Regions from separate parts of the Nakamurella sp. GG22 genome, predicted to be linked through region 2. Evidence: riboswitches for the same ligand, from Rfam matches in the RefSeq annotation. Region 2 holds a riboswitch; each other region holds the start of a gene.

What was found. A riboswitch is a leader RNA that binds a small molecule or an ion and turns the genes downstream of it on or off. The one in region 2 is predicted to bind S-adenosylmethionine.
Region 1: another riboswitch for S-adenosylmethionine. It lies ahead of ACVBEQ_RS06790 (bifunctional o-acetylhomoserine/o-acetylserine sulfhydrylase); the one in region 2 lies ahead of ACVBEQ_RS16350 (aminotransferase class V-fold PLP-dependent enzyme).
Region 3: another riboswitch for S-adenosylmethionine. It lies ahead of thrC (threonine synthase); the one in region 2 lies ahead of ACVBEQ_RS16350 (aminotransferase class V-fold PLP-dependent enzyme).

What each region holds. Positions count from the first base shown of each region.
Region 1 is NZ_JBRIIO020000004.1:204,250-208,471, reverse strand. It holds gene metX (homoserine O-acetyltransferase MetX) at 1-342, opposite strand, end outside; gene ACVBEQ_RS06790 (bifunctional o-acetylhomoserine/o-acetylserine sulfhydrylase) at 486-1,802, opposite strand; SAM riboswitch class IV at 1,861-1,978, opposite strand; gene ACVBEQ_RS06785 (leishmanolysin-related zinc metalloendopeptidase) at 2,064-2,918, opposite strand; gene ACVBEQ_RS06780 (Nramp family divalent metal transporter) at 3,061-4,222, opposite strand, start outside.
Region 2 is NZ_JBRIIO020000015.1:144,403-148,624, reverse strand. It holds gene ACVBEQ_RS16380 (hypothetical protein) at 1-444, shown strand, start outside; tRNA gene ACVBEQ_RS16375 (tRNA-Phe) at 513-589, opposite strand; tRNA gene ACVBEQ_RS16370 (tRNA-Asp) at 634-707, opposite strand; tRNA gene ACVBEQ_RS16365 (tRNA-Glu) at 752-824, opposite strand; gene ACVBEQ_RS16360 (peptide deformylase) at 979-1,569, opposite strand; gene ACVBEQ_RS16355 (flavodoxin family protein) at 1,638-2,162, opposite strand; SAM riboswitch class IV at 2,387-2,501, shown strand; gene ACVBEQ_RS16350 (aminotransferase class V-fold PLP-dependent enzyme) at 2,541-3,986, shown strand; gene ACVBEQ_RS16345 (MDR family MFS transporter) at 4,084-4,222, opposite strand, start outside.
Region 3 is NZ_JBRIIO020000016.1:17,076-21,297, forward strand. It holds gene holA (DNA polymerase III subunit delta) at 1-817, opposite strand, end outside; gene ACVBEQ_RS16475 (peptidylprolyl isomerase) at 977-1,705, shown strand; SAM riboswitch class I at 1,826-1,972, shown strand; gene thrC (threonine synthase) at 1,985-3,289, shown strand; gene ACVBEQ_RS16485 (ubiquitin-like small modifier protein 1) at 3,286-3,603, shown strand; gene ACVBEQ_RS16490 (glutamyl-tRNA reductase) at 3,623-4,222, opposite strand, start outside.

The DNA of each region.
Region 1 (4,222 bases), on a different contig from region 2:
CGGGAAACGGGATCCGTACGGCCGACCATCCGGCGCACCGGACGAGGGCCCTGTCGAGCCGCGACAGCCACCCAGCACGTTGGCTGCGATCGCGAAATGGCTGTCGGTGTCGATCGGCGCGCCCGGCCCGATCAGCCCATCCCACCAGCCGGGGGTGGGCTGATCCGGACCTTGCGGGCCGACCACATGCGCATCACCGGTGAGCGCATGCAGAACGAGCACGGCGTTGTCCCGCGCTGGATTGAGCGTCCCCCACGTCTGGAACGCCATGGTCACGTCGTCCAACCGCCGCCCGGACTCGGTGGTCAGCGGTCCGATGGACGCATACTTCCGTGCGCCCAACGGCCCGCCCCGGGCCGACCCCGAACTGTCCGGAGTCGTCGTGACCAGGGACGTGGCGGTTGAAGACGTGGCGGTTGAAGACGTGGTGGTTGGGGGCGTGGTGATCGGGGACGTGGTGACGGTCGATCTGTCTGCTGCGGCGGTCACTCTGCCTTGGCGGCCCTGAAGCCTGCCTCCAGATCGGCCAGGATGTCGTCGATGTGCTCGATCCCGATCGCCAGCCGGATCAGCCCCGGGGTCACCCCGGTGGTGAGTTGCTCCGCCGGCGACAGCTGCGCGTGGGTGGTGGACGCGGGATGGATGACCAGCGAACGGACGTCACCGATGTTGGCCAGGTTGGTGAACAACTCCAGCGCATCGGTGAACGTCTGGCCGGCCTCGACCCCGCCCTTGATCTCGAACGCGACGATCGGGCCGCCTCCGAGCGGGGCGTACTTCAGTTGATTCGCATGCCACGGGCTCGATTCCAGGCCGGGGTAGGACACCGACGCGACCTCGTCCCGTCCACTGAGCCACTGCGCGACCCTGGTCGCGTTGGCGATGTGCCGGTCGATCCGGAGCGACAGCGTCTCCACGCCTTGCGAGATCAGGAACGCGTTGAACGGCGAGATGGCCGGCCCGATGTCGCGGAGGCCCTGCAACCGGGCCTTGAAGATGAACGCCACGTTGGCCTTGAACAGACCTTCCGGGCCGAGATCGACGCCCCAGGTGAGGTTGTTGTAGCTGGGGTCGGGGGTGTTGAAGTTCGGGAACCGCTCCGCGTTGGCGACCCAGTCGAAGTTACCGGAGTCGACGATGACACCGCCGATCGCGGTGCCGTGCCCGCCGAGGTATTTGGTCGCGGAGTGGACGACGATATCGGCGCCGTGCTCGAACGGCCGGATGAGATATGGCGTGGGCACGGTGTTGTCAACGATCAGCGGCACACCTGCCTCGTGTGCGACGGCGGCGACAGCGGCGAAGTCGAGGACGTCGAGCTGCGGATTCGAGATGGACTCGCCGTAGAACGCCTTGGTGTTCGGCTGGACGGCAGCGCGCCAGGATTCGGGGCTGTCGGGATCGTCGACAAAGCTCACCGTGATCCCGAGCTTGGGCAGCGTGTAGTGGAACAGGTTGTAGGTGCCGCCGTACAGCCGCGGAGACGACACGATGTGATCGCCGGCCTCGGCGATGGTCAGGATGGCGAGCGTCTCGGCAGACTGGCCCGACGCCACCAGGAGGGCACCGACACCGCCCTCGAGCGAGTTGATCCGGTCCTCGACCACCGCCTGGGTCGGGTTCATGATCCGGGTGTAGATGTTGCCGAGCTCCTCGAGCGCGAACAGCTTGCGCCCGTGCTCGGAGGAGTCGAATGCGTAAGAGGTCGTCTGGTAGATCGGCAGGGCCCGCGCCTTTGTGGTCGGGTCGGGCGTCTGGCCGGCATGGATCTGGCGGGTCTCGAAGGACCAGTTCGGGCTCATTGATGTGCTCCTCTGAGCCGTGGACGGAGGTCCACGGATACAGGGTCCGGTGTCCGCGGACCCGCGCTTGCGGATCACCGGGTTCGGTGATCCGCCTGGTCATCACCCGGGGCACCCCACCGCGTGTGGAGGGTTGCCGTCCAGCGAGCCGGGGCTTGGTGCTGGAACTCATGACCTCGCGCGAGTGTAGCCATCAACCTCGAGCGGCGCGACGGCTCCGAAAGTCCGGTGGCGAGCCAATGACGGCCGTTGGCCGGCAGGTCAACCGGCAAGAGCCTCGGCGGGCAGGACCTGGGGAATCATCGGGAGCATCACGCCACGGTCGATCGGCGCGACATGGGTTGTGAGATCAGCCGTTTCCGCCCGGTGCAGCAGATCCGTCAAGGTGTAGGGCTCCGCGGCCTCGAGGTCGACCTGGTACCCGAGGTCTGCGAGGCTGCCGACCGTCAGCCGGCTCAAGGGGTTCCCGGCCGATCCGATGAAGCCGCTCATCAACTCCTGCCGGAAGATCGCCTCCCGCCAGTGGGACCCGCGGGTGCCGACTCCCCCGGTGTTCTCGACCGGGACAAGCCTGGGCGCCGGTACCCCCAACAGTTCGGCGTATGCCGCCATCGCGGCCGGGCCGGAGAACAGCGGGTTGTTGGTGGAAGCGCCCTCGAGCATACCCTTCTGCCGCCAGATCGAACCGACCCCCAGGACGTGGCCCATCTCGTGGGCGATCACATCGACCAGCGTTCCGGCGGCTTCCATCTGGGCGAGATCCGCGGTGTCGAACGACATCAGACCTTTGGCCGGTAGCAGCGCCGCGCTTCCCGCGGTCGCCGGTCGCAGTGCGGTCGGCCCGGCCTGGCCGAGGAGGCTGCCGGCGCCGTCGATGTCCTCGCCCTGCGCGAGAATCAGCAGGTCGTCGATGGTCTCACCGTCGACGACCACCGATGGCAGGTCGCCGACGATCATCCGGGTCCACCGATCCGCCGCGGAACTGAATGCTTGTTGCTGCTGCTCGGTCAGGCCCCCGAGGAACCGGACCTCGATCGTGAACGGTGATGCGGTATCGGCCAGTCGGCCTGCCTTGCCTGCGTCGGCGACGGCGTAGTAGCTCGTGAAGTTCGACATGGTGTCCTCCGATGCCCTTATTCCCTTTGCGCAGCAGGGGATCTGCGGGCGGGGCTGTCCGTGACCCCTATCGGGGACACATCACGATGGTGGCAGGCACGACCGACAGCCGGTCGGCGGCCCACCGCCGCAGCGGCCGGGGTCAGAAGTCGATGACCACGCCGACGATGAGCAACGCATTCAGGCTGACAATCGCCGCGGTGATCAACCAGCCGACCGCCCGCACTCCCGGACCGTTCGTCGCATCACCCATCAGGGAGCGATCGGACGTCAGCCGCAGGAGTGGGACCAACACGAAGGGCAGGCCGAAGGACAGCACTACCTGGGAGATAACCAGCACCGTCGTCGGGTCCGCCCCGATCGCCAGCACGATCAGTGCGGGGATCAGCGTGATCACCCGGCGCACCAGGAGGTGGACGCGAATGCGGATGAGTCCCTCCATGATCACGCTGCCCGCGTAACACCCCACGGACGTCGACGCGAGACCCGAGGCGAGCAGGCCGACCGCAAAAAGGGTGCCCACCGCAGGGCCGAGCGAGTCCGTCACCGCAGCATGCGCGCCCTCGATCGTGTCAACGCCCTGCTGACCCCGCAGCGCAGACGCGGCCAGGAGCAGCATGGCGATGTTCACGGTGCCGGCCAGGATCATGGCGAAGAAGACGTCGGTTCGGGTGGCACTGAGCAGGCGACGCCGAGTCGGTCCGGGTGCGACCTTCCCGAACCTGTCACGGCTCAACGCGGAATGCAGATACACCACGTGTGGCATCACGGTGGCGCCCAGCATCGCGGTCGCCAGCAGCACCGAGTCGAGCCCGTCGAATCGGGGGATCAATCCCGCTGCGACCTCCGCCGGCGAGGGCGGCGCGACGAAGAGACCGGCCAGGAAGCCGATCGCGATGATGAGCAGGAACCCGGTGATGACGCGCTCGAACGGTCGCTGACCGCGCCGGTTCTGCACCGACAGCATGGCCAGCGACACGACACCCGCGATGAAGCCGCCCAGCACCAACGGCACGTCGAACAGCAGGGCGAGAGCTATCGCGCCACCGATGACCTCCGCCAGGTCAGTGGCCATCGCGACGCCTTCGGCCTGCAGCCAATAGCTGATCCGCGCCGGCCGTCCGAGACGCTGACCGACCAGCTCGGGGAGGGAGGCGCCGGTCGCCACCCCGAGTTTCGCCGAGAGGAACTGAACGACCCCCGCCGACGCGGTCGCGACCACCAGCACCCACACCAGCAGATAGCCGTACCGCGCGCCGGCCTGCAAATTGGTGGCCACATTGCCCGGATCCACATAGGCGACC
Region 2 (4,222 bases):
CACGGCTTCTCGACGGTCGTCCCGTTCGCCAGGCCGGGACGGCACACAGTCTGCGTCACCGCCCGGCCGGCAGGGACGTCGACGGCTGCCGTGAGTTTGGGCTGCAAGAGCGTCGTCGTCCCCGGCCCCACCCGCGGCGCGTTCGACAAGGCCGTCGGGTCGAAGCTGTCGTACACGATCAGGGGCTGGGCGTTTGATCCGAACAGTGCCGCCGCCTCCAGCATCGTGCGGGTGACGCTCGACCGCAGGCCCGCCAAGGACATTCGCGCAGGATCGGCACGAGCGGACGTCAACCGGATTTTCAAGATCACCGGCAAGCACGGCTTCTCGGTGCGACTGGTCGCAACGAAAGGCAGGCACACGGTGTGCGCCACCGCGATGCCGCTGTCCGGGAAGTCCTATGCCCATCCGCTGGGCTGCAAGGTGGTCACCGTCACGAGCTGACGCACCGGACGGGCCGCCGAAAAACCAACTGGGAGAACACCCGCTCGGGTGTTCTCCCAGTCAAGGCGTGGTGGCCAGGGCCGGGATCGAACCGGCGACCTTCCACTTTTCAGGCGGACGCTCGTACCGACTGAGCTACCTGGCCAGCAGAACGGGCCGGTTCCACAACTGTGGATCCGGCCCGTGCAGCGACCCCGACGGGACTTGAACCCGCGACCTCCGCCGTGACAGGGCGGCGCGCTAACCAACTGCGCTACGGGGCCTTGCTGTCGTTCACGCACCGACCTTAGCCGATCCGAGAACTCCGTACCCCCAACGGGATTCGAACCCGTGCTACCGCCTTGAAAGGGCAGCGTCCTAGGCCGCTAGACGATGGGGGCTGGACCGTAAACCAACCTCCGACGGCTGGCCGTTGGGAGCTTGGAAAGCATACGGCACCGCCGTGGAGACCTCCAAAACCGTACATCACCCGGAGGTGGCCGCCGTCCAGGGCCGCTGATCGGCGGAAATTTCCGCGATGACTCGACCCACCGATCAGAACCCGAGGCGGCTCCGGATCGCCGACACCGGTCCGCCGCCCCAGAGGTCGAGCAGGTTCGCGGTCGTCGACAGCGACCGGGTCAGCGCGCGGTCGAGGTACAGGGTGCCGTCGAGATGGTCGGTCTCGTGCGCGACGATCCGCGCGCCCCATCCGTTGACCTCCTCGTCGACGTCGGCACCACGCTCGTCCTGGCACCGCAACCGGACCGAGGTGGCTCGTCGCACCACCGCCTGATAGCCGGGGACGGACAGGCAGCCCTCGTAGAACTCCACGCCCTCGGGCCCCGGCTGGTAGGTCGGGTTGACCAGCACCCGCGCCGGGGTGGGATACCGGTCGCGCTCGGTGGCGAGGTCGGGCGGCAGGTCCGCCCGGTCCTCGATGACGGCGACCCTGATCCCCAGCCCGATCTGTGGCGCGGCCAGGCCGACGCCGGGAGCGGCGTGCATGGTCTCGAACATCGATGCGAGCAACTCGTTCCACAGGTCATCGGGCAGCGAGAAGTCGTACGGTGCGGCGGGTTGACGCAGCACCGGATCTCCGGCGAACACCAGCGGCAACGGCCGTTGGCCGTCCAGCAGCGCCATCACCTGTTCGATCAGTTCCGCCACCGGGCCACCCTAGCGACGTCCCGCGCACCGCCCGGGAGCACCTGTCAGGAGGCCACCCCGGGCCGGGCCGCCCGCCCGGACAACTGCCGGCCCCAGCGGGCCGCACGATCAAGTTCGCCGTCCACCAGCGGACCCTTGGTGCCGGCCACGTAGAAGCTCTGCGCGGGCGCGAAGACGGTGCAGCCCAGCCGGCGCAACCGGCGCTCCGCGGCGTGCGCGGCCGAGCCGGGCAGGTGCGGCTTGTAGACCCGGGTGTCGAACGCGGCCACCTGGAGTTGCGGCGACACCTGGACGGCCGCGAGCCACTCCCGGATACCGAGTTTCTCGGACAGCACGCCGGCCCCCTCGGACTGCTTCACCGCGTCCTCCCGGGTGCCCGGCCGGCTCATGCCGAAGGCGTGCGTGGGGCCGCCGACGATCAGCACGTCGACATCGGGATCAACGACCCCGGGCGCCGTCCCGACCTCCAGGGTCTCGACGTCCATCTCCTCCGCGAGCCCGCGGGCCACCGCGTCCGCGACGTCCTTCGTGTCACCGAACATCGATTCGAAAACCACCAGTGCACGCATGATCAACGGCCTCCCCTGAACACATCTCCCGAACCCGTCCGGGCCCGGTTCTCAGACCGATTCCAACGTCATCACAGGGGGCCGTCCCCGGCCAGAGGCGAAGGACCCGCCGCAGTCTCGGCGGTGCCAGCCCGGTTTCCCGGGTCGGCGTCACGTGCCGTTCGTCTGCGGCGTGCCGCACACAGGGGGTGACGAAAGGGCAGGCTGCTGCTACTGTGCCCGCAGGTCATGAGTGCCAGCAGATAGCCCCGGCTTGCTGGCCGGCAACCCTCCAACCGCGGTGGGGTGCCCCGGGTGAGGACCTGGCTGGGCGCGGAGTGCGTCCGGCAAGCGCGGACCTCAGTGCTCCTGACGGTCCGACGGACCGAGGAGTATTCCGTGACCGTGTTGCTGGAACGACCCGACCTGCTGTCCGCCCTGGCGCCCCGGCGGGCCACCGCCCGGCCGCACCTCGTCGCCGTGCCGCGGCCCGACGACCACACCGTCTCGCATCCGCATGCCCCCGGCCTGGAGATCGTCGGATCCGACGCCACGGTGCCACTGGCCGGCGGCGGGCGGGTGGCCTACGCCAACCTTGACCACGGCGCGTCCGCGCCGGCGCTGCGCATCGTCCGGGACACGGTCGACGCCCTGCTCGAGCGCTACGCCAGCGTGCACCGCGGCGCCGGGTGGCATTCGAAGGTCTGCACCGCGCTGTACGAGGGCGCCAGGGAACCGGTGCGGAACTTCGTCGGCGGTCGTGCCGACGATGCCGTGATCTTCACCCGGCACACCACCGACTCCTTCAACCTGCTGGCGCACTGCCTGCCGGCCCGGTGCACGGTCGTGGTCTTCGAAACCGAGCACCACGCCGCCCTGCTGCCCTGGAACGGCGCCGGCCAGGACCGGACCGTGGTCCGGCTGAAGGCCCCGGCCAGCCCCGCCGCCGCTGTCGCCGCCGTGGACGACGCGCTCCGCCGCCGCGCCCCCGGACCGGCACTGCTGGTGATCACCGGCGCCTCGAACGTCACGGGCGAGCTGTGGCCGGTCGCCGAACTCGCCGCCGTTGCGAGGTCGCGTGGCGCGCGGGTTGCCCTGGACGCCGCGCAACTGGCGCCGCACCGGCCGTTCTCGATCGACGACCTGCACGTCGATTACGTCGCACTGTCCGGCCACAAGCTCTACGCCCCGTACGGCGCAGGCGCGCTGGTCGGCCGGGCCGATTGGCTCGCCGCCGCGCCGCCGTACCTGATCGGGGGCGGCGCGACCGCGAGCGTCACCGATGACGCAACGACGTACAAGCCGCTGCCCGAGCGGCACGAGGCCGGATCGCCGAACGTGCCAGGCGCCGTTGCACTCGCCACGGCATGTCACGCGCTGGCGACCGCCGACCGGCATGCGCTGGCCGTTGCGGAGGCCGCGCTGACGGTGACCCTCCAGGAGGGACTGGCCGATATTCCGGGCGTCACCGTGCACTCCTTGTTCGGCGGCGCGGTCGACAGCATCGGCGTCGTGACGTTCACCATCGCCGGCCAGCAGCCGAACGTGGTGGCCGCGGCGCTGTCCGCCGAGCACGGGATCGGTGTGCGCGACGGCGCGTTCTGCGCGCACCCACTGGTCCGGCACCTGTTGGGCGCCGCTGGGTGCTCCGTCGACGACGGCGGGCAGGCTCTCCGCGCGTCCGTCGGGCTCGGCACCACCACCGAACACGTCCAGCGCCTGGTCGCCGCGGTCGAGTCCATCGCGTCGTCCGGCCCCCGGCGGAGGTACGTGCTGGTCGACGGCCGGCCGGTGCCCGCCGTCGACGACCGGGTGCTGCCCGTCATCGCCCCCTGGCAGCGCTGACCGGAGATCGAAAAGCCAACTGCGTACCTTCCGGGTGCTCCGGAACGTACGCAACTGGCTTTTCGATGTTGCTGCGAGGCTTTCGATGTGCCGAGGGTCAGACCTCGGCGCGGTGCCGGCCCCGCTTGCGGGTCGGGGAGGCCTGCTCGACCCCGTTCAGCACGATCCCACGAGCCGCCGGATCGTCACCGTCGCCGGTGAGGGCATGCGTCCCGGCCTCGAGCAGCGCGTGCGCA
Region 3 (4,222 bases), on a different contig from region 2:
CCTTCCACGGCGGCATACCCAGCTGCGATGCCAGCGCGTAGGAGTTCCCGCCGCGGGCACCGGACACCCTGGCGATCGTCCGCACCCCATCGGCCAACGCATCGGCGATCAGGACCGGTGCCACCCCGACACCCGTTGCCCAGCGCAGGGATTCGAGGGAAGCCGGCAGGTCGCCCGCCATCACCGAGTCGGCAACGGTGAAGCCGGTCACCTCGGCCCTGCCCCGGTGATACCGGTGGACCGCGGTCTCGTCGACCATCCCGCCGGTGTCGGCCACCATCTGACTGGCCGCCGACGCGAGTTCCCGCAGGTCAGCACCGACCGCGTCGACCAGCGCCGCAACGGCATCCGGGGTCGTGGTCCCACCCGCCTTGCGGATCTCGGAACGGACGAAGTCGATGCGCTCGGCGAGCCGGGTGATCTTGTTGCAGACCACCACCGCGGCGCCGGCCTTGGTCAGCGCATCGGCGATCGGCTTGTTCCGCGCACCGCCGGCATGGTGCACCAGCAGCGTCACTCCCTCGACGGGATCCGCGCAGTACCCGATCAGCGCGGTGGCCAGGTCCTTCGCAGCTTCCTGCGCCCCGCGGATCACGACCACCCGCGGCTCCGCGAACAGGCTCGGCGCCACCAGATCCCAGAACTCTCCCGCCGCCAGACCGGCTCCGACTGCGTCACGGCGCTCGGCCCCGGGCTCGACCCGCCGCGCGGCCGCGGTGGCCCGCCAGATCGCACGGTCGACGAGCAGCATCTCGTCGCCCGTGATGAGCGTCAGCGCCGGTGGTTCGGCACGACTGCTGTCTTTGCCGGCCGTCATGCGCTCATCGTGCCAGGCCACCCCGACACCGCGGTCCGCGCGTCCACCGCCCACTCAGCCGCCGTCGGTAGGCTGCCAATTCCCGCGGCTGCCGCAGTTCCCGGCCGCCGGATCCCGCTCACCGCAGCTGAACTTCTGCCGCCACACCGAAGGACGCCCGTGCCATCCGTCGCCCCCGCCCGTCCGTCCCGTCGCTCCACCGACCACCGCAGCGCGGCTCGAACGGCGGTCGCGGCCGTCGTCGCCGCGACGGTCCTCCTCCTGGCTGGATGCGCCTCCACCGCATCCCCCGCCGCATCCCCCGCCGCACAGCAGTCGCCGCCGGCCGGCAGCGTGGCCTGCGACTACCTGCCGGGTGAACGGGCAGCGGCCAGGCAGGTCGAGCCGCCGCCCGCGATCGAATCGGCGACGGGCACGGCGACGGCGACCATCGAGTTGACCGGCGGGCCGGTGGTCGTGGACCTGGACAGGGCGACCGCGCCGTGCACGGTCGGCAGCTTCGTGCACCTCGCGCAGAGCGGCTACTTCGACGACACCCCGTGCCACCGACTGACGGCGTCGCCGTCGCTGTCGGTGCTGCAGTGCGGCGACCCGTCGGGCACCGGCGGCGGAGGTCCCGGTTACCGGTTCGCCGACGAGACGACGGCCGACATGACCTATCCCGCAGGCACTGTCGCGATGGCCAATGCTGGTCCGGATACCAACGGATCGCAGTTCTTCCTGGTCTACGCCGACTCCACCCTGCCGCCCGATTACACCGTGTTCGGCACCATCACCGAGGGACTCGACGTCATCACGGGCATTGCGGCGCAGGGCATCACCGGCTCGGGGAATGCCACCGCACCGGTCCAGCCGGTCACCATCTCGACGGTGTCCATCGCCGAGTGACCCCGGTGTCCATCGCCGAGTGACCCCGGTGTCCATCGCCGGTTGACCCCCGAATGCCGAGCCGGAGCGGCTCGGAGGCAGCGCTGCGGTGCGCTACCATCACCGGACAACTTCATCACCCACTCATCCAGAGGGGCAGAGGGATACGGCCCGACGAAGCCCCGGCAACCACTGTCGATGATCACCATCTCGTGACGGCATCAGCCTGAGCGAGGCCGATCGACAGTAGGTGCCACATCCGTCCCGCAGCAGCGGGGAAGATGAGAGAAAGGCCTCGCCATGACTACTGTCCTGTCCACACCTGCGCCCACCGGCGGCACCGCCGCGCCCGGCACCGGCTCGCCCGGTCTCGACCTGGGTCCCGCAGTCGCACTCTCCTGTCGGGAGTGCGGGCACCGCATCGATCTCGGCCCGTACTACGCCTGTACCGAGTGTTTCGGGCCGCTCGAGGTGGCCTACGAATTCACGCTGTCCGGCGCCGCACTGAAAGCCGCGATCGAGTCCGGGCCGGACAACATCTGGCGGTACGCGCCGCTGCTGCCCGTTCCAGCGGACGTCGCCGCCACCCGGAACATGAATCCGGGTTCCACCAAGCTGATCAGGGCCGACAACCTCGCCCGCGAGCTCGGCATGAAGACGCTGTGGGTGAAGGACGACTCGGGCAATCCCACCCACTCGTTCAAGGACCGGGTGGTGGCCGTCGCGCTGGCCGCCGCCCAGCAGCTGGGCTTCTCCGTGCTGGCCTGCCCGTCGACCGGCAACCTCGCGAACGCGGTCGCCGCCGCCGCCGCCAGGGCCGGGATCCGTTCGGTGGTACTGGTTCCCAGCAACCTCGAGCAGCAGAAGATCCTCACCACCGCCGCGTACGGCGGCACCCTGGTCGCCGTCGAAGGCAACTACGACGACATCAACCGGTTGGCCGGGCAGATCGCCGCCGAGCAGGAGGACTGGGCGTTCGTCAACGTCAACGTCCGGCCCTACTACGCCGAGGGCTCCAAGACCCTCGGCTACGAGGTCGCCGAACAGCTGGGCTGGCGGCTGCCGCAGCAGGTCGTCATCCCGATCGCGTCCGGCGCCCAGCTGGTCAAGGTGGACAAGGGGTTCACCGAGCTGGCCGAGCTCGGGCTGGTGGAAGCCACGCCCTACAAGGTGTTCGGAGCGCAGGCGACCGGCTGCTCCCCCGTCTCGGCGGCGTTCAAGGCCGGCGAGGACACCGTGAAGCCGGTGCGGCCCGACACCATCGCCAAGTCACTGGCGATCGGCAACCCCGCGGACGGCCCGTACGTTCTCGACGTCACCCGGCGGACCGGCGGCGCCGTCGAGGACGTCAGCGACGACGAGGTGATCGACGCCATCAAGCTGCTGGCCCGGACCGAGGGAATCTTCGCCGAGACCGCCGGCGGGGTGACGATCGCGGTGCTGCGCAAGCTGCTCGCCACCGGGCAGCTCGACCCGGACGCCGAGACCGTGGTCTTTAACACCGGTGACGGCCTGAAAACCCTTGACGCCATTGCCGGCTCGGTCGGGCCGACCGCGACCATCGCACCGACGCTGGCCGCCTTCGAGCAGGCCGGGCTGGCATGAGCGCCGCCGGGCAACCGGCGTCCACGGCGCCGCCGGTGACGGTGCGGGTGCCGACGATCCTGCGTGCCTACACCGGCGGTGCGTCCACCGTGACCGTCGACGCCGGTACGGGTTGCAGCGTCGGCGATCTCATCACCAGGCTGGAGAGCGAGCACCCGGGCATCCGTGCCCGGGTGCTGGACGAGGCCGGCCAGATCCGTCGCTTCGTCAACGTGTACGTCGATGACGAGGATGTCCGGTTCGGTGACGGGTTGCAGACCGATGTCGCACCGGGGACGACACTCTCGATCATTCCCGCGGTGGCCGGTGGCTGAACCCTGACCGGTTCAGCGGTCAGCTGCTCAGCCGCAGCGAGCCGGCGTGGGTGCCGGCCTGGTCGGTCAGGTCGATGCCGAACAGGGTGTGCAGGGCCTGCAGGTAGTCGGCGCCGTCGCCGGTCCGTGCCAGTTCGCCGGCTCGCATCGTCGGGGTGTGCAGCAGCGACTGGGTGACCCTGTGCAGAGCCAGTTCGACGTCGGCGGCCACCTCGGCCGGGTACTTCGCGCGCAGCCGGGTCATCTCCTTCTTCACCGCGACCGAGACATGCTGGCGGAGCGCGACAATCGCCGGATCGAGGCGGCGGACCGCCATCCGGTCCTCGAAGGCCGCCACTGCGGCGATGACGATGTCCTGCGCGTCGCTGACGGCAGTGACATGGGAGGGATCGACCTGCTCGGAGACGGTGTGCAGGTCGATCACCCGGATGCCGGGAACTGCCCGCGCCGACGCGGAGACGTCGGAGTGCAGAGCGAGATCGATCACCGGCAGCGGCTTGTCGCGCCGTGCCACCGCACTGGTCAGGACCTCTTCGGTCAACGTGTCGGCCGAGGTGCCGCTGCAGGTGACGACAAGGTCAGCTTCGGCCGTCGCAACGGCAAGTTCGCCGGCCTCGAT